3 regions of the Caldifermentibacillus hisashii genome follow, and region 2 is predicted to be linked to each of the others. Evidence: a T-box and tRNA genes for the amino acid it is inferred to sense, from the RefSeq annotation. Region 2 holds a T-box; the other regions hold tRNA genes.

Evidence for each region. The T-box of region 2 lies ahead of leuS (leucine--tRNA ligase). A T-box ahead of a tRNA ligase gene usually reads a tRNA of that ligase, here a tRNA-Leu.
Region 1: it has a tRNA-Leu gene. The T-box ahead of leuS (leucine--tRNA ligase) is inferred to sense a tRNA for this amino acid. The anticodon was not compared.
Region 3: it has a tRNA-Leu gene. The T-box ahead of leuS (leucine--tRNA ligase) is inferred to sense a tRNA for this amino acid. The anticodon was not compared.

Annotation. Positions count from the first base shown of each region.
Region 1 covers NZ_CP155467.1:2,474,084-2,481,113, forward strand. The annotation lists gene NSQ14_RS11945 (hypothetical protein) at 1-586, opposite strand, end outside; gene NSQ14_RS11950 (MBL fold metallo-hydrolase) at 602-1,303, opposite strand; gene NSQ14_RS11955 (hypothetical protein) at 1,303-2,445, opposite strand; gene NSQ14_RS11960 (AAA family ATPase) at 2,447-4,432, opposite strand; gene NSQ14_RS11965 (hypothetical protein) at 4,525-4,662, opposite strand; tRNA gene NSQ14_RS11970 (tRNA-Leu) at 4,929-5,029, opposite strand; gene NSQ14_RS11975 (hypothetical protein) at 5,310-5,585, opposite strand; gene NSQ14_RS11980 (XRE family transcriptional regulator) at 5,585-6,109, opposite strand; gene NSQ14_RS11985 (hypothetical protein) at 6,182-6,325, opposite strand; gene NSQ14_RS11990 (hypothetical protein) at 6,395-6,601, shown strand; gene NSQ14_RS11995 (hypothetical protein) at 6,645-6,920, opposite strand; gene NSQ14_RS12000 (helix-turn-helix transcriptional regulator) at 6,921-7,030, opposite strand, start outside.
Region 2 covers NZ_CP155467.1:2,857,615-2,864,644, forward strand. The annotation lists gene leuS (leucine--tRNA ligase) at 1-1,814, opposite strand, end outside; T-box leader at 1,914-2,146, opposite strand; gene bioB (biotin synthase BioB) at 2,435-3,427, opposite strand; gene NSQ14_RS13870 (biotin transporter BioY) at 3,465-4,049, opposite strand; gene NSQ14_RS13875 (hypothetical protein) at 4,129-4,398, opposite strand; gene NSQ14_RS13880 (MDR family MFS transporter) at 4,534-5,721, opposite strand; gene NSQ14_RS13885 (YtzC family protein) at 6,195-6,461, opposite strand; gene NSQ14_RS13890 (TIGR01212 family radical SAM protein) at 6,797-7,030, shown strand, end outside.
Region 3 covers NZ_CP155467.1:923,238-930,267, reverse strand. The annotation lists gene NSQ14_RS04375 (GHKL domain-containing protein) at 1-430, opposite strand, end outside; gene NSQ14_RS04370 (LytR/AlgR family response regulator transcription factor) at 427-1,137, opposite strand; gene NSQ14_RS04365 (substrate-binding domain-containing protein) at 1,595-3,655, shown strand; gene NSQ14_RS04360 (HAD-IA family hydrolase) at 3,932-4,507, shown strand; tRNA gene NSQ14_RS04355 (tRNA-Leu) at 4,760-4,843, shown strand; gene NSQ14_RS04350 (inorganic phosphate transporter) at 4,998-6,050, opposite strand; gene NSQ14_RS04345 (hypothetical protein) at 6,400-7,030, opposite strand, start outside.

The sequences.
Region 1 (7,030 bases), 380 kb from region 2:
CTTGTTTAGATGACAAATTATTGTTTTTAACTTCTGCTTCGTCGATGATCGACGTTATGTTTTTAATGTTTATGTTGTTATTGCTGTTTATGTTGTTAACTAATATAAGTAGAAACTCGGTAATTTTCGGATTGCTTGCGTGTTTCTTGTGGTTTGCTTGTGGATTTCCAATTTCTTCCATGTTGTCACCCCTTGATAAATCAGGATTTGCCGATTCTTTCCCTTGTGGGTTGCTTGTGTGTTTCTTGTGGATTCCTTGTGGGTTCTTTTCCCCGTTTTTCTTGTAATTTTCAAGTTTTTGAAACCAATCATAATCCACAATTTCCACCAAAATACCTTGTTTTTGGTACATAGTTTCAGTCTTGATATAGCCCGCTTGTTTTAGACGATTCAAGGAACTGTAAATCATATCCCTTGTCCATCCTGTTTCTTTTGACATCTCTGAAAGATTAAGTTTCATTTTGCCGACATTATCGGTATAATCAGCCTCTTCAATCAGATACGAATAAATCATCCGATCCCTTAAATGTTTGAATTGCAATCGGGGCTGGATCACGAACCCCGACGGCTGTATTTGATTTTCCATAACCCCGATCACTCCTCACGGTACAAAAACAAGTTTGCCGGTTAACTCTTGTATTTCGCGTTTAAATTGTTCTTCATTGCTATTGTTATCCGATAAGTGTAAAAGCCAAATTTCCTGTACTTTCGATAAGTCATTCGCTTTTAAAAACTCCTTGACGTTTTCTAAGCTAAAATGCGACCGTTCAAGACGTTTTTTCATCACTTTTGGAACCCGACCATTTACAATGTTTTGAACAAGAATCTCCCTCGAGTAATTGCATTCGACCATTATATGTGTAATGCTTGGGAATTTGTATTTGACATAGTACGTGTCTGTAATAAACAAAAGCTTTTCGCCAGACTGATTCTGCAAAAGAAATCCAAATGGCTCTGAAACGTCGTGCTGAACGTCAAATGGTAATATGGTCCAAGTGCCTAAAGTGAATTGTTTTTTCACCGCGACCTTTTTAATTCGGTGATGATTTATTCCTATCGCTGTAGCAGTCCCAGGTGACATGTAGCAATTTATCCCTGCTTTTAATACGTCATTTAAGCCGCCACAATGGTCTTTATGCTCGTGGGTGACCAAACACCCTACTAAGTTAGAAGTCTTGAAATTGAGCCGTTTTTGAACGTCTCTGAACCTGATTCCGCATTCGAGGAGGATTGGGGAATAGCCATCCGTTACATAGTAGCAATTCCCCTTGCTTCCTGTTGCCAATGTCTTAATCTCAATCATTAGAATCCCGGTCCTTCTGTTCCGGTTGCTTCAAATGTCATTTGCTCTGGTTCAGACGCTTTATCAGAAGTTAGTTCTTCTTGTTCTTCATTAACAGGACCATAATCAATAACTTCCGCTTTTGGTTGTTCAATGGTCGGAACCTCTTCAAAATCAAGGACTTCACTGTTCGCATTTTCATTGATTTCTTTCCGTACTCGTTTGTAATCATCGTCTGTAGCTTCATCATAAGTCATGCTTACAAATGCATTGCCGAAATCCTTTGTGTATTTTTTCGTGACGTTATTTCGCATTTTTCGAATAATCATAGATTCACGGCTTTGCTTTTCTCTCCAAGCTGGGCTGATATAATCAGCTAATGATTCCTCGTCTAGTGCTTTTTCAAGTCCAAGACTTTCGATTTTGTCGATTATCTCTTTTTTCTTTGCGTTAATTTTCTTCTTTTGTTCAGGTGTAGCATTATAACGGTCTTTTGCAATACCGAATGTTTCATTCGTCAAATTATTGTTTACGTGTGCAATTAGGTTTTTTATAACATCCTCGCGTTCGGAAATAAGGTATTCAATATTTCCATTCGATTTTTCGATAGGGTAAACAACCCGAACAACTTTACCTTTTCCAGTCGGGCGCCACTTTGGAGGTGTTACTTCGATACCGTTATACATTGGATATTCAAATTCATCATTTTCCCGAACTAACCAATAGTTGTGTACTGTTTTAACATCTCGTCCGAAATTTGCTAAAATCGCATCGTTGCCATCGCCTTCGATACCCATTTCTATTTGTTTTACCCATTTGTCTATTGGTTTTCCACCGCTTGGATTCGGTACGGCCAACTTCACATTTCGCAATTGGAAATAAACTTCACGTGGACTAGCAGATGCATTCAGCTTTAATGCTGCAACTTTCAACAAAATATCTGTGATATTGTTACGATCTAAATCCGGACTATTCCAACTAATTCCTTTTGTATCCAAAACATTGTTTATAGCGGCAATCGCGTTCATTACACATGTTTTTTGATAATCGTCCATGCGAATGCCATTTCCAGTTAATTGTTGCTCGATCATAGGGTAGAAGGTGTCGGACACCTTAGCTAATCCTGTTTTAAAAGTTTCGTGTGTTGCTATTTCATTTGACATATTAGATTGCCTCCTTCATTTCTGTTGGTACTGTTTCTACACGCAATTGCTTGTCTTTCTCACTTACAACTAAGCTAATTACTTGTGTATCGATATCTAATAGTTTGGTAACTGCTTCGGCATTATCGACAAAGATTGGTGCTTTAAATCCGTAATGCTCGGATAACGTTGCAATAATATCAAGCCCTACATTGATTTTTGCGGCGTTGTTTAACCCGGAATCATACGGGACACCGTCAAATGTCGTTACGCAAACTTCTTGTAAACCCCCGTTGATTTGTTGATCAAACAATTTAAAGCGAGCATATTTGAACTTGCTATTAATCTTCTCTTCCAAGAGATTCACTTTTGCCCGAATGAATTCTTCAGTTAGGAACAGTTCGTGTTCCAACTTCTCGAATTCTGCGGTCAACTCCCTCTCTTGCATTTCTAACTCTTGAATACGTTGTTCAGTTTGTTTCAGGATGGAAAACTTACCCAAGTCAGCATTTAGCTGATCACGTTGTTGTTTCAGTTCTAAAATTTCCATTTGAACTGATTGAATGGATTCATTAGCTGATAACTGCAATTCACCGATTTCTTTTTGTAACTGTTGTTTTTCTTGAAGTTTAGCCACATACAGAGGATTCTCTGTAATGTCAATGATCGTGCTTTTAACTGCTTGTAATTGAGTTTCAAACTTGCTTATAGCCTCTTGTTTCTTGGCGACTTCTGCTTTCAATTTGTCAATTTCTTTAAGTAGCTTTTCGTTATCATTTAAGAGTTTCTGTTTTTGGACAGCGCCATTTTTGCCCTTATTTGTGATTTCCTCTAGTTTTTTCGACTTTTCTAAGTTAAATTGCGCAAGTGCTTTTTCTCTTGCGGCAATAACTTGATCTTCTGGTAAGTCTTGTCCACACGTCGGGCAAGCGCATAGTTCATCATGCGTAAACTCTTGGCTGTTAATTTGTGACCAATCGGTTCTCCACGCTTCTAATTGTGCTTCAATCTGTTGAATATTCTTTTCGTTATAACTAATTTGCATTTGGATGTTTTTAGCCTTGGAATCAAGCAAACTTATATTTGATTCTTCCTCTTGTATCCGCGCTTTTAGCTTGTATAATTCGTCTTTAGAGCCTGCTTCATGTTGTTGTTTGATTTGCAAAAGTTCAATTTCAATTTCTTGGATTTGCTTTTGCTTTTGAGTGATAGCAGCACCATTCCGAATGTTGCTGATCAGGTCTTGTTTTTCGTCGATTTCAGCATTAATTTGACTGATTTGTGCTTCTAATGCTGATTTATCAAGATTGCTTAAATCAGGCAGATTATGATTGATTTCATCAATCCGTACCGGTATTTTTTCAAGTTGATCATTAATTTCTTTTCGACGGGCGGCAATCACTTTTCGATGGTTTTCAATTGTCCGTCCATTTAGGACGTCAAGTAACTGTTCTAATTCTTTGTTACTTGCAATAACTTCTTCGTCTGTAATGTCTCCACAAACTTCCAATAAAACTTTCCGGCGGTCTTGCCACTTTAATTGCTCGTTGAAATAACTTGGACTTGTAAGGAGTTTGAATACATCCTCACTGATTAAAGACGAAATCAGTTGATCATATTCCTTTTTCTTTGCTGGCACGCCATCAATAAAGTAATCCGTCGTATGACCTGTAAACTCAGAAACCGTTGCACCTCGTTTTTTTGTCCACTTTTCAGAAAAAACCTTTTTCAAAGTTAATGTTTTCCCGTCAACTAGAAATACAGCTTCCACTTCATGGTCTAGGTTATGAATTACCTTTCCTGACTTGTCCAAAGTTTTGATGGAAAAATCTTTGCGGTTATTCGAATCCTTATCAAACAGTAACCATACAAAGCTATCGAACAAAGTTGTTTTACCTGTTGCATTATCACCGAACACCCGGACATTATTTCCGTTGGCTTTTAACGAGAAACTTTTTATTCCCTTAAAATTTTTTAGGTTTAATTCTAGTAATCGAATCTCTTTCACTTTGTTACCCTCCTTGTTTTTAAACCAAAATTAGGTTAAAATGACGGTAGATGAATATTTTTAAATTCCCTACTCCTGTAGCTGCAGGAGTTTTATTTTTGTTCCAGTAAATCTACTTCATGACTGAATTCAATTTTGTCTGTACTGCATAGAGGACACCATGATGGTTCTTCGTTTTCTCGAACTGCAAATTCATGGTCATCACAGCAAACATAAACGTCTAGTTTCACTAGTAATCCTCCTTAATGATTTGTTCTCCACAACCACATTCCTTGCAATACCAGCCGTCTTCTCACTCTACTTTCCCGTATTCGCCACACTCGGGGCAAACAGTAACATTTAACATTGATAAACCTCCCTTCATATGTACTAATGAGGTAGGCAAGGATTTGCACCTTGCATGACAGCGATCGTCCAGCCCAAGCCTATTTCCACTGCCTATACGCTGGCCTCATTAAGGGCGTGCTTTAGCGTTTACCTATTCCGCCACTACCCCTGGTGAGGGAAGTGGGATTCGAACCCACAATGGAGATATTCGCCTAGGATTTATTACCTCCACCCATCTAGTGGGCGCCTTTACCGTTTGGCTATTCCCTCATAGCTAGAATCGTCATTTTGATTGACATTTAAGCCAATCAACACGGTCACAAGGATTTTTGAAGTTGGAGGCATCGGATACCTCATGACCGTGTTGACGGGCTCAAACCCGCCATGGTACAATTTATTTGTTCAGAATTTGTTTACCTGCGATAGTTGTTTGCCGACGACTATCGCTTTTTCATCTTTTCCTCTTTGGCTTCTGCTCGCATGATTTTGTAGGACACTATCATTCCTAAACTCACAACCCCTAATAGATAAATGTCAGCAAAGTCCATATTCATGCCCCCAGTTCTTTCATGATTTTTAAAGCCTGTTCACACTCTAGTCTAAAAATCCGATCTACCGATTTGATTTTTTTCGCCTGCTTATAAACTTTTATACTCATAGCGTCTATAGTTGTGACGAACAATAAACTAATCCAATGTTCGTTTTTATGGTTGATTTCAAGTTTCCATTTCAAGCAAAAATCTTCTGCGGTTTTAATTTCGTTTTTCACAATGTCTGCTGCTTCCTGACCGTACTTATCTTTAAACTCTTCGTAGTTAAAGTCCATCAAATCCACCCCTTCGATTTCCAATATGGCACCCTATTACGCTTGCATTTTCTTAAACTAAAACCATATTCTTTTGCTAAAACTGCGAGAAGATTATTGATAAACATATCTGCGTCAAGTAATTCACTTATGACTTGTTCAATCCGTACTTTCTCCTCTTTTGTTGTTTCATTTGGAGGTTTAGCCAAACTAACTTCATCTAAAATTTGTATTACTTCTTTTACTTGCTGAATCGTCATTTCCTCGAATGATAACCTGTGTGGATCAATCGCCTTACCATTGGCAACCGGTGCCGTATAACCCTCACTAAATTCGTAAAGTAGTTGCATGATAAACTCTGGACTGTCATATGTAGTCATCGCTGACTTGGCAATATCCTTTTGTAATTTTCGGTGACCGTGTTTGATATTGCTGACTAGTTGAGGTGAAACGTTCAAATCCATTGCGATTTGAACTCCCTCAAGTCCTTCCTCCTTTTGCAGCGTTTCGATTGCTGACGCTGCGTAAACAGATTCTTTTATCAAACTTCTCTCCCCTTTCAATTGCATAGAAGCATAGGTTTTTATATGCTCTCTACGGATATAAAATTAAGATAGTTAAGAATTAATAACTTTACTCGGTTGATAGCTGCCGTTTTCAATGTTGCGCTTTGCTATCTTTATTAAATGTATTTGGGCGTCACGTTTAACTTTTTCAATCAAAGGGCCTTCAATGAAAATGATTTTTCGATCTTGTTTCATTTAGATTGCCTCCTTTAAAGGTATTTCCTCGCTTCCTGTCGAAATATGACTGGGAGGGAGGTGAGAAACATGGCATACCGAAAAGAAATAGCTCTTGAAATTTGTGAACTGATTAAGAACGCTCCTAAAGGCCATTCGGAATATGTTTTAGAACATTTTGATCAGCAAGATGTAGCTGATACTGTTAATCGTCTTCGTTTTGAGTACCCAGACGAAGTGCTTGAAGAGACTAGGATTTATATGACAAACACAGCACCTATATCAATTAATAAGTAGTTACCTATCTTCCTCTTGAACCGCCATTCAGGAGGAAGTAAACTTAATAATCGATTTTATCCAATCCTAGCGATTCAGCTACTTCTTTAGTTATTAATCGATTATGGTATTGCACAAATACCTGTGGTTTCTCGTATGGGTCTAAAACGAAATCGATTTTACCAATGCCTTTTCCCTTGTTTTCGTCACCAGCACCAGCTCCAAATTTCAGTCCATTAATGATTATGAGTTGTGTTGCACATTTTTCGTCACCAACCATTTTTAGTTGGAAGTCACGAAGTTTTTCTGGTGGAATTTGTTTTGTAACAATGTTTCCCAACTAGATCACCTCCTTATGCTGTTGATTTTTATTACACTCTACGTGGAATTCAAGCTCAAAAAAAATTGATGCTGATACACCTAGTATCTCTGCGATTCGCTCTAATTCTG
Region 2 (7,030 bases):
AACATTTCATACAAGCGCAATGTATCGGCTCCGTGGCTTTCCACAATTTCATCCGGGTTTACAACATTGCCTTTCGATTTACTCATTTTTTCATGATTTTCACCGAGGATCATTCCTTGGTTAACCAATTTTTGGAATGGTTCCTTCGTAGGTACTACCCCAATATCGTATAGTACTTTATGCCAGAACCGGGCATATAGCAAGTGTAGGACTGCATGTTCAGCTCCACCGATGTACAAATCAACCGGCAACCAATATTTCAATTTTTCCGGATCTGCGATAAATTGATCATTGTTCGGATCGATGTAGCGGAGATAATACCAGCAGCTACCGGCCCACTGTGGCATTGTATTTGTTTCCCGACGTCCTTTTTTGCCTGTCACCGGATCAATGACTTCCAACCAGTCTGTCGCATTGGCAAGCGGTGATTCCCCGGTTCCGGACGGTTTAATTTCTTTCATTTCCGGTAAAAGCAGCGGCAATTCTTCTTCCGGAACAGTTGTCATGGTACCGTCTTCCCAATGAATAATCGGAATCGGTTCACCCCAATAGCGTTGACGGCTGAACAACCAGTCACGCAATTTGTATTGAACTTTTTTCTGCCCGATGCCTTTTTCTTCTACCCAAGCAATCATTTTTGCAATGGCATCTTGTTTATTCAAACCATCAAGAAATCCGGAATTTACATGCACGCCGTCACCGGTATACGCTTCTTTTTGAATATCCCCGCCGGCAACAACTTCACGGATCGGCAAATCAAATTTTTTCGCAAATTCATAGTCACGTTCATCATGTGCCGGTACCGCCATAATTGCCCCGGTACCATAAGTGGCCAGCACATAATCGGCAATCCAGATGGGCATTTTTTCACCGCTTGCCGGATTCACTGCATAAGCGCCGGTAAATACACCCGTTTTTTCTTTTGCCAAATCCGTCCGCTCCAAGTCAGATTTTGTTTGGACTTCTTTAAGGTACGCTTCAACTGCATCCTTTTGTTCAGCTGTCGTAATTTTCTCGACTAAAACATGTTCTGGAGCCAAAACCGCATACGTGGCACCGAACAAAGTATCCGGACGTGTTGTGAAGACGGTGAAAGTATCGTCGTGACCGTCAATTTGGAAGTTAATTTCTGCACCCTCTGAACGGCCAATCCAGTTCCGTTGCATTTCTTTAATACTTTCGGACCAGTCCAATTCATCCAAATCTTCCAATAGACGATCGGCATATTCAGTAATCTTTAACATCCATTGTTTCATCGGTTTCCGAATTACCGGGTGGCCTCCGCGTTCACTTTTCCCATCGATGACTTCTTCGTTGGCAAGAACTGTTCCAAGCGCCGGACACCAGTTAACCGGCACTTCATCAATATAAGCCAGCCCTTTTTCATACAATTTGATAAAAATCCATTGGGTCCATTTGTAATAATTCGGATCGGTTGTATTCACTTCCCGCTCCCAATCATAGGAAAAACCTAGATCGTTTAATTGTTTCTTAAATGTTTGAATATTTTTTTCAGTAAATTCAGCCGGATCATTACCTGTATCAATTGCATATTGTTCGGCAGGTAATCCGAACGCATCCCAGCCCATTGGATGAAGAACATTATAGCCTTGCATTCTTTTCATACGTGCAGTAATATCAACCGCCGTAAAACTTTTCGGATGTCCGACGTGAAGACCTGCCCCTGATGGATAAGGAAACATTCCCATTGCAAAAAATTTCGGTTTATCTTTGTCTTCGGTTGTTCGAAATGTATGATGTTCTTGCCAATAGTTTTGCCATTTCTTCTCGATTTGTCTATGGTTGAAACTCACTGAAATTGCCTCCTTTAACTTTTTCAATTATCCTCCATTTTGACCAATAGCTTTCTTTTCAAAACATTCACAAATAAAAATCCCCCCATCCCAAAACTGATTTGGGACGAGAGGATTGTCTCCCGCGGTACCACCCAATTTAATATATATCAGCATATAATGCCGAAATATATTCACTTGATTAGCCCGTAACGTGGGTCGAGCCGGCAAATATTACTCAATTCATATTTGCAACTCAGAGGCGAGTTCATGTTGCTGATGACTAACTCCCACCGACCGTTAGCTCTCTTTGAACAACAGCGGACATTACTACTCCTCGTCACCGTTTTTATCCAGTTAGTATGGCAATATTATAGTGAAAAATTTGGAAAAAAGCAAGCAAAGTTCGAGAAATTTCGATAATTCACCCCGCTCATTAACAATCAACAGGGGCCATCTATCTCTCACTTAGTAAAAATGAATCGGACATTTGCAAAATTGCTCTTTTCCTTCCCCTTATTATCCCGAGTTTTGAGACTGAAGTTTGATTTGTCGTTAAACTCGGGATAAACTTACATTGCCATGCTATCGGGATTAAACTTTGTCAGTGGCAGGTGACTGAGAACATAGTTTTTAAAAGCTTATCTGGTCGAAACGAATTGATAGTTAAAGTCAATTTCAAAACCGAGATCATCCAACATTCGTAAATCGGCTGAATCTGCTTGACCTTCTGTAGTTAAATAGTCGCCAACAAAAATTGAATTGGCCGGATATAACCCGAGCGGTTGCAGACTGCGTAGATTTACTTCTCGACCGCCGGCAATCCGAATTTCTTTTGAAGGATTGACAAACCGCATCATCGCTAATACTTTTAAACAATACCGGGGATTTAATTCCTTTGTTCCTTCCAAAGGGGTCCCGCTTATGGCATTTAAGAAATTTACTGGAATGGAATCAGCATCTAAAGCTTTTAAACTGAAAGCCATATCAACGACGTCTTCTTTCTTTTCTTTCATACCAACAATAATTCCTGAGCATGGAGAGATTCCCGCCTGTTTTACCCTTTCAACAGTATGTATCCGATCTTGATAGGTGTGGGAAGTGGTAATTTCGGGATGATGTCTTTCTGATGTGTTTATATTATGGTTATAACGATCGACTCCGGCTTCCTTCAGTTTTACCGCTTGTTCCGGTTTTAAAATACCTAAGCATGTACAAATCGTTAACGGATATCGCTCCTTTATCTCCTTGACAGCTGCAGCAACGGTTTCAATTTCGCGATTACTTGGTCCTCTCCCACTTGCAACAATACAATACGTACCTATTTTCATATCATAAACTTGTTTCGCACCGGCTAAGATTTCTTCTTTTGATAACATCGTATATTTTTCTATCGGTGCTTTGGAAATGCTTGATTGCGAACAGTAGCTGCAATTTTCCGGACAAATACCTGATTTGACATTTTTTATTTTATTTAACTTCACTTTATTTCCATAATAATGGTGACGAATGATATATGCACCGTGAAGAAGTTCCAGTAATTGTTTATCAGGTGTTAGTAATATTGATAATGCCTCTTCATATGTTATTTCCTTGCCATTTAGTACTTCATATGCCAGTTCTTTCCAATCCACAAGATTTCCTCCTTTTCCCCTTGTTTCTCTGTCAAAGCTATGCACCTAATTTCAATTTTTTGAATTGGCCTTTTGAAAGGATGGAAACCCGCATGCGATGAGCAAAGATTCCGGCAACTACTGCAAGAATAATGTCTTTAGGAAGCGGCGGCAACATCCAAAGCCATGCCAATCCATATGAAAATCCGTCCGGTGCATCTGCCCAAAATTTATAAGCGAAATACATCCAGTTCGTCCCGAATAAATAATTAATCGCAGTGGCAACTAATGATGCAAAAACATACCATGATACAGTTTTTTTCTTTTCAATAATTTTTCCGCCCACGTAAGCAGCCAAAATGAAAGAAAGTATAAAGCCAAAGGTTGGGCTAAGAAGTGAACCAAATCCACCGCTAAAACGGGCAAAAACCGGTAATCCGACAAGTCCCATAAATGCATAAACACTTGTCGTAATCGCACCTAGGCGACTCCCTAGTATTAAACCGGATAACACGGCAAAAAATGTTTGTAAAGTGATCGGCACCCCACCTACTACCGCAAAGGGAATAATGGATGTAATATTTGCTCCGATTGCAATTAAAACAACAAACATACTAACCAATGTGATTTCAATAGTTTTCATTCGCGTTACCTCCTTTAAACAGTTGATATTTTAAAAATAATGAATAAGGAGGTATTTGTCAACTTATTTTTAGTATTAGTTAACATATTTTAAAAATAATTTTTAGTTCGCCTAGTTCAACAATCTTACCCGGATTTAACAGTATAGGACCAATTTCAATAGTGACATCACGATATTTCAACAACAAGATTCCCAATTCAATAAACCCACCCTTGAATTCAACAGTAACCCCCGCCAATTCAACAGTAAAAGGAAAAAATTCAACAGTAGATAGACGGGAATTCAACAGTAAATAGAAAAAATTCAACAGTAAATAGAAAAAAATCAACAGTGCACTCTTAAAATTCAACAGTACCCCCACCGATTTCAACAGTAAGATACCTTAATTCAACAGTGTATCCTAAGTTTCACCAGTGCCACACCAAAATATCAACCGCAAAAAAATCGCTGCCCGAAATGAGGCAGCGATTCAGTGAAGACAGCTTTACACAACTTTTGTCTGAAATTTTTTGTCCAAACCTTTATCATAAAAAATCGTTGTAAACATTGAAATAATGTACAGAAAAAATAAAATAATAATGAGGATAGACATCCCAAAATGATCGACAAGAATACCACCTAAAATCGGTCCGACCATCCTTCCTGCGGTTGCAGCACTGTTAATAATACCTTGGTAAAATCCTTCTTTCCCTTTTGGTGCCAATTGATCTGCGATAGTCGGAATGGCCGGCCAAACGAGCATCTCTCCACAAGTCAAAATAATCATTGCAGACATAAAACCGCTGAAATCGTGAGAAACGGCAACAACACCAAAGGAAACCAAGAATATGAAAGTGCCGATGATAATTTGTATTTTTAAAGATCGGGCAAACTTTTTCACAAATACGGCCAATAGCGGTTGTGCCAAAACAATTAATGCACCGTTCACTGTCCACAGAAGGCTGTATTGCTCAAGGGAAATATGAATTTCTTGCGTGTACGTTGCAATTGTTGTTTGCCACTGAACATAGGCAATCCAGCAAAGTGCATAACCAATAGAAAGAATAAGCAGGGCACGCATATTCCGTCTATAATGATGTACATTTTCTCCTTGAATTTTTATGGAGGAGATTCCACTGACAGCCTCATCGGAAATATTTCGATAAGACATAAATGCAATGATAAAAAAGATAAGGTATAAGACCATATTGGAAATAAAAATTAAATCAAAAGAAATAGATGCAATAAAGCCTCCCATTGCGGAACCGATAGCAACACCGATATTTGCCGCCACATACATCGCATTAAATGCTTTTCTGCCTCCATCTTTCCATGCTGCACCGGCTAAAGCGTAAATGGAAGGGTTGACAACCCCGGAGCCCAAGCCGATAAAAACAAGTAGAATCGCATAACTTGGCCAACCATGTGAAAATGTTAGAGCAATTAATGCGGCCAGTGTAATTCCGGCACCGGTAATAATGGCCTTAAAACCACCAATTTTATCAAACAAATAACCGCCTAACAAATTCCCAATGACCGAAGCTGCCGCATTTAACATTAAAACAAAACCTGCCAAAGATAACGATTTTCCTAAATAGTCGTGTAAATAAATGGTATTTAACGGCCATAAAAAAGAGCCTCCGGTAGTGTTGATCAAATGACCAATAAAAATAAACCAAAACGGACGAGGCATGAAAAACACTCCTTATAAAGTTTCATCCGTGGGATCATTCTCCCACGGATAGTTAGTTGAACCAATCGGACCTTTATGGACAGCCCTTCACTACTCTTCTTTGTAAACTCAAAATCATGATGTGGGGTATCACTGCCCAATAAGGTGGGATAAAAATTTTTCTAACAATATATTTAAGTTCACAAATTATTGTAGGAGTTTTTTTATAAACATGCAAAGAAAAGTTTTTGTGCAATAATATTTCTTTTTACATCAAATCATAAATATATTCAAAATCATTTTAAAGAAAACTCGGCGACTGCCGAACCTTCAGGCGTTGGCAGAGCCGCTAGAGCACTTATACTTAATTCTTAAAATTTCCCTCTACGTCGAAATCGCTTCTTTGCTGGAAATTTATACATTCTTAACGTACAAAAAAGGGTACCTAGAGGAATAAAGAAAATAATTCCTAATTCCAGGCACCCTCAAGTTCATTAATGATGGTCGAGCAATGTCATTTCATTTTGCAAAGATTGGATTTGTAATCTCATCCGATGAAGACGGTCTCTTTGCACGGCATTGGCACTCCTATACACGGCCATTAGTTCATTATATTGGTCTTCCAGCCTTTGTTGTGCCTCACGATATTCTTGATCATGAAAATGCCCTTGTTTTGAACCGTCGATTAACTGTTCTTGTGCAAATTCAACCGTTTGCTGACATTGGTAAAGAAAATCCTCCATAGACTTTCTTGTTGTCATCCACGCCCCTCCTCAATACCATCATTCATGTCCTTTCACATTTATTTTCCTCGTTTCATTGTAAATGTTGTCTCTCAATTAATGGGAAAATTGTCAAACACGATTTTTCCTTTAAGAACATGCAAGATATGAATAGGGATGATAAAATGAAAGTTATGGAATAAGTTAGTCATAAAAAACGCTCCTTATAAAGTGAAACTTCCATCAGTAGGGATTTGATGGTTAGTTAACCAATCAGACGCATGCGGGCATTTTCTTTGTAAACTATAATCTTGAGGGTGGGTCTTGACTCGCCGTTAAGATGCGATAAAACTGAAAGGAAGTTACGTTACGCAATGAATCCATTTCCGTATACAAATGATCATAAACGATACCATACTTGGAATTATCATCTAAGAAACCAGTTTGGCCATAAAGTTTTTAAAATTTCGTTGGACGGCGGGTTCGATTGTCCAAACCGTGATGGCACGGTCGCCTATGGGGGCTGTACGTTCTGCAGTGCGGCCGGATCCGGTGATTTTGCCGGTAATCGAGTTGAACCGATTGAGGTCCAATTTCAGTCAATAAAA
Region 3 (7,030 bases), 1.9 Mb from region 2:
CCAGAAACCAAATGAATAAAAATGCTACTCCATAGATGGCAAATAATAATAGTAATTCCATTGGCAAAGTCGCTTTTTCTGCATTCCAAAAAAAGAAATGCACTTGCCATTCCAAAGAAGCAATCAGTTCTGCAGCGACAAATGCTCTTACGCTAAAATAACCTGCTTCAAAAATCGTAATATCACAACTAAAAAAAATGAAAAAAAGCATCATACCGATTGCCATGATCATACACGGAATCCAAAAAACAATCGGTAAATCTCTCGTTATAACTAAAAAAATAGATTGGATGAATAGTGTACAAACGGAAAATGTTATCAGTTTCCAACCGGTTAATCGCTTTTTTAATAATGAGATATAAATGAGGCAGGCCATCCATTCGGCCAAGGCTGTATAGATTCTCGGTATATCCGGAATGACATTAGTCATTTAATCACCTCGCCCCAATAATTAGCTAACGCTTCCATGAATGCTTTCCTTCTTGGACGGCTGATCAAAAGATCCTTCCCTCTAACAACGGCACAGTTTTCATTCATTCCTTCAACATGAGCTAAGTTTATTAAATAACCTTTATTGCCCCGAAAGAAATGAAAGTCAGCCAATTCCTTTTCTAAATCTTTCATCGTTCCGGATGAGGTGAACTCGCCTTCTTTTGTATAAAAGATTAATTGATGTCCAAAGCTTTCAATATAATAAATATCAGAAACTTGAAATCGCCGTACTCCTCCTTTGATTCGTACAGTAATAAATTGGGCTTCTCTTTTTTTCATTCGCTCAATCGCCCGAGTTAATCGTTGTGAAAACTGAAAATAGGAAATCGGTTTTAAAATATAGTCCAAAGCGTCCACAGCATACCCTTTAATCGCATATTGGGCCAAATTCGTGATAAAAATGATAACAACTTCGGAATCTATTTTTCTTATTTCCTCTGCCGCTGACATCCCGTCCATAAATTGCATTTGTACATCCATTAAAATGATGTCATATTGGGCATGATAGTTTTCAACGATTTCATCTCCATCATTATAAGTTTCAATTGAAATTGTTTCACCTTGTTCTTGTTTAAACTTATGAAGAAAGTCAATTAACTGTTCTTTATAATTATGATCATCCTCAACGATGGCAATCCGTATCATTCCTAACTCCCTCTCACTTTAGTTTCGGATGGACATTTCAATTTAACGGAAGTGACAAAAATAGCAAGCCTTTTCAATACTCACCAAAAATAAATAAGGAAAATTTCTTTTTTAATGTAACTATAGCACACCGTCATTTTTAATACAAACGGCCTACTATAATGATTCTAGTTACGCCAAATCTAGTATTGCAAAATTTTAATTGGGTATCGCATCCTAAAGACGTGTGGGTGGTCTCGCCGAAAAAACTAGATTGATTTCCGGAAATTCCCCCATTTACATAGATAAAACAGTATTGATGATTTTTACAATTCCAGAAAATGCAAAAAATATGTTAGAAATTGTCACCTTATAAAGAAATAAATATGGTAATATATGCTTATAGTAATTTGAAAGCGCTTTGCAAAAATAGCGTTACATTTTTCATCCGATTAAACATTTCAAGGAGTTGGTCTATGTGACATCCATAAAAAAACAACTGTTGGCTTTATTTTTCATTTTGATAGTTGCCCTTATCCTACAACTATTTTACCCTATAGCCGGAAATATTTTATTATCATTAGGAATTATTGGCGTTATCCTCATTTATCTTCTTCAATCACGTAAACAAGACCATTCAAAAATATTAGCTGAATTTATTAAAGAAGGAGATTTACAGGATCAGAATAAGAAAAATCTTATATCTATGAATAACCCTCATTTGTCATATATTTTGGATGTGTTTACGAAAACGATTCGTGATTTTCAAGAATCGATCGAGGAAATTCAAAAACTTACTGATGTGGTCATTGATACAGCAAGTGACTCAACGAAGCAATCCAATTTAATGGCGGAAGTTAATCTTACCGTATCTCAAGGAGCCCAGCAACAAGCGGAAGATGCTGAAAAAGGCAGTAAAATGACAACAGAATTGGCAACAAGATTTCAAAATGTGTTACAAGCAGTTGATACGATGCAAAACCGGATTAATATTTTACAAAAATTAACAGAACAAGGAAATCTTAGTCTGGAAAAAACAATCGAATCCGGAAACAGTACAAAGGAAGAAATTAATCAAGTTTTTGAAACGATCGAACTGTTAAAAGACAGTCTTTCACAAATTAACACGATTACTGCTGTTATTACTGATATCGCTTCACAAACGAACTTATTATCCTTGAATGCGCAAATTGAAGCTGCAAGAGCCGGTGAAGCTGGAAGAGGTTTTTCTGTCGTCTCCAGCGAAATCAGGAAACTATCGGATCAAAGCTACAATTCAGCTTCAGAAATTGGTAAAATATTGGATAACTTAAAGGAAAAAATCAATGCAATTATTCAATCGGTTGAATCGACTAATCAAAAGTTTGAAATTCAACAGCAATCGTTTGAAGAAGTCAATCAAGTCTTTGATCAATTTGATACAAATGTACTTGATTTAATCAATGACCAAAATAATATTCGTGGACATATGAATGTGTTAAATGACACGAAAGATAACTTAACTGATGCGATTAATAGTATTGCCGCCATCGCCCAACAATCCGCCGCTTCAACGCAAGAAGCTGCCACCTTAAGCATGCAGCAAAAACAATCCAATGAAATTTTACTAGACTTATCGAAACAATTACAACAAGTAGTGGTAGAAGTTGAGAAATCCATTCATAATTATCGGGTTGATAAAAAAACAAAAACTACTAAAAAAATTGCTTTTATCAGCAATTTGCAAAAGGGGCATCCTTTTACGGAACTGATGATAGAAAACGGAGAAAAAACAGCGAAGAAATACGGTTTTCATTTTACCGCTAAATTCATGAATCGCTTTGATAAGTCGGAGCAAATTCAAATGATTAATGATGTAAAAAAGAAAGGATTGGATTATTTAATTATCATACCTTCCGAGCAAAAAAGCCTTGCACCTGTTATTGATGATTTGTATCGTGAGCAAATTAAAACCATTTGTGTGGATGCAGATATCCCTAACAGTAAACGAATTAGCTTTATCGGTACCGACAATTATGAAGCAGGGAAAAACTTAGCGAATTTGATTGTCAAACAACTTGGCGGAAGTGGTAAGGTTATTTTGAGTGCAACCAACATCAATCAGGAAAATTTAAAATTACGGGTGAAAGGTGTATACGATGTTTTAGCAAAATACCCTAATATTAAAGTTGTTGGTGAGCAATCCGGTTTCTTCGATAATCAAGAGCGGGTGAAGGATTTCGAGAAAATCGTTAAAACATGCGGTGGTTTCGACCTTGCTGCAGGGGTTGACAGTGATTTTGGAACAGTCGCTATGCTTTATGCCGAAAAACATGACATTTCAAATAAAAAATTTATCGGTTTTGATGACAATCCGGTCAATTTACAAGCGATCAAACAAGGTGTTCTCGATGCCGTTGTTTCCCAAAGACAAAGACTATTTGCGGAATTAGCGGTTAAGAAAATTTTTGATCTGGAAGCCGGAAAACATATTAAGGAAAATGACCTGTTAAGCACGTTTATAATTAATAAAACAAACATTAACGCTATATCGAAATAAAGGGGCACTTCAGTGGGGGAAGCGCTATCCTCCACTGATTTCGTTTAAGCATCCGGCTTCTTTATTATCCCTACATCCCAACAAAGTAAAATTAGCATGTCTCGTACATATTGAAAATAAATAAAACCGTTTGCAATCCTACATCTCAACAAAGTAAAATTAATATCTATGCAGAATATTCGTTTAAGCATTCCGCATCAACTTGCCGAAAACTATGGATTTGCTTACAATAAACATATGGGAAAACATTATTTCAATCAACTCGGAGGTAACTCGGTGAATATTTTATGGGATTTAGACGGAACTTTATTTGATACATACCCGAAATTAATGGCTTCTTTTCAAAAACTCGCCGGAAAGCAAATCAATGAGGATGAACTTATCCGCTGGTTAAAAAAAGATTCCAAACAAGCTTTCAAACATTACGGAATTTCCGAAGACAAGCGACAAGAATATCAAAAAATTGATTTACAGTTTAAAGATGAGGACAAAAAACCGTTTCCTTTTGTGGAAGATGTTTTAAAAATGGCAGATAAAAATATCATTGTTACCCACCGATCAAGAGTATCTACTTTACGTCTATTAAAATATTGGAAAATGGATCATTACTTTCAAGAGATTGTTTGCCCTGAGGAAGATGGTTTTCCACGCAAACCCCACGTCGCATCCTATGCCTACGTTCATGACAAGTACGGAATTGACCTCGTTATTGGGGATCGGGCATTGGACATTATACCGGCAAAAGAATTGGATATTCCAACTTGTTTATTTCAAAATGAAAATGAAGAAGCCGACTTTCATTTATCATCATACAAAGATTTTCCTCAAGTTTTAGAAGGCTTATCAATGTAATTGAACCAAGGGATCGGGTACCCGGTCTCTTCCTTGGAACCTTTTATTAAAATGATAAGACGATCATCTTTCTGGAAGGGAAAAATATTTTTCAAGGTCGTAGGAAAACATTGAAACGTACCCAACACGGACAAGCGAGATCGACAATTTGGCATTTTTCGGTACTTGAAAATTCCTTTCCTTAGATATATAATAAATTTTGTTCGTTGTTTCTGTCTTTGTCGTTGATGTTTTAGATTCATTTTTGATTTTGCGGATATGGTGGAATTGGCAGACACGTATGATTCAGGTTCATATGCCTTAACCGGCGTGGGAGTTCGAGTCTCCCTATCCGCATTTATTTTTGGAAAACTACTAAAGTCAATGCTTTGAAACACTCAAGGTATTGGCTTTTTTTATATTTCGCTTTTTTACGAGGCAAATCGAGTTGAACACATCTGCTGTATGATCTTCCAGTCACTTTCTAAACCCAAATGCGATAAATCATTTGTCAAAATATTTGCATAAACAATTTTGCCATAAAGTAACCGATGATTCCACATCCCGGGAAAGTTAAAATCCAAGCCCATATCATTTCTTTTGCAACATCCCAGTTCACATTTCTAATGCGCTTAGAGGCGCCGACACCCATAATAGCTGTTGTTTTTGTATGAGTAGTACTGACGGGCAAACCAAAAATAGAGGCAGTTAAAAGTGAAATGACACCGGCCAGGTCTGAGGCAAATCCTTCATGTTTTCGCAGTTTCACCATGCTCATTCCAACCGATTTGATGATACGATAACCCCCGATGCTGGTCCCTAATGTGATTACCACACTGATAACTAACATCACCCATAATGGAATCGTAAACACGGTAGCTTCTGTAACACCTTGTGAGAGAAAAACACCAAATAGAAAAACACCAATAAATTTTTGACCATCTTGTGCACCATGCATAAAAGCCATTCCGGCACCGGCAAATATTTCTCCATATTGAAAAAAATTTGCTGATTTACTTAACGGAACATTTTTAAATAAACGATTGATTATTTTTACAATAAAAAATCCAAGTCCGAATCCCATTACAGTTGAAATCACGAGCCCGTAAATAACCTTCATCCATTCATGTCCATTTACTCCTGCTAAACCACCCTGAAGTGCAATGGCAGCACCGGTTAAACCGGCAATTAAAGCATGACTCTCACTGGTTGGAATTCCAAAATACCAAGCACCCGTAGCCCATAAAACAATGGCTACCATTGCTGCACATAAAGCGACAATACTATTGTGAGCATCACCGCTAAAATCGACCATATTATAAATCGTTTCAGCAACGGTTGCATTAAAAACAGTCATTACGGTTACACCAAAAAAATTCATTAAGGCTGCCATAATAATCGCCTGACGAACACTCATGCAACGTGTTGAAACACATGTAGCGATTGCATTTGGGGCATCCGTCCACCCGTTTACAAGAACGACACCTAATGTCAAAAGAACTGTCACAAGCATAATCGGATTACTAGTAATCATTGTTATAAAATCTGGGAATGATAAAGACATTTTCTCACCTACTATAATTACGATTTGTATTGAGCACATCGTTTTTTGAAAATTTGTTCATAATTGTGACTGCTTTCACATTATTATTGTATATTTTTTACACGATAAATCAAAATTTCACCGATGCCCTTTTCAATTATACATCAGTTTGAAAAAATATGTTTTAATACTTTTTAAACATATAATGATAATTAGGACGTAAATTCAAATTTCTCATTTTAACTACTTAACCTTACTTTTTAAACATATAGGCTAATTAGGACGTAAATGGTTTTGCGCAAAATTTATCACGAATGTAAACAAAGCATGTGAAGTACTAGATCCATTCACATGCTATAATTCTATGTTTTTAATATTTTATATCATAGTATTCATTTGTTTCCGGATTATATTGAAACAATTTATAAAAGTCGTCCGGTTTTATTTCATCATCTTCCATGTCCACTTCCAAAAATTCCCATTCCTTTTCGCTTATGGAATCAATAGACATAGATATTTTATTCTCCATAATAACATTCTTAATTTGGTGGGAGTATTTCAGACTAGGCTCATCGTATCCAAATCCACTAAATTTCACCGGCTCATGCTCCTTTAAATAAAAAATAAACTCCCATTCAAAATCCTGTGAAAAATATTTTCCAATATCCGAAGCAATGGATGCTTCGATTCGGACGCTTTCTATGTCTTCCCAAGGGATGGCAATTTGTTCCTCCTTTGACGATAAAAACAACCCTTCTTCCCTGATCGCATAAAAATCATTCTTTCCATAAATCGATAATCCGGCACTAATCAAAAAAGCTACGACCAGTGAAATATACAACTCCTTTTCAACCTTAAACCCAACGATATAAATCACTATAAACAGACAAAACGCATAAAATCCGGTAAAAATGATAATTAAACCGATAAAACCTTGATAATTGGTAATGTAAATATCAGTTGGGGTAGAAATCCTGTTTGTGTTTTTATCATTGAAATAC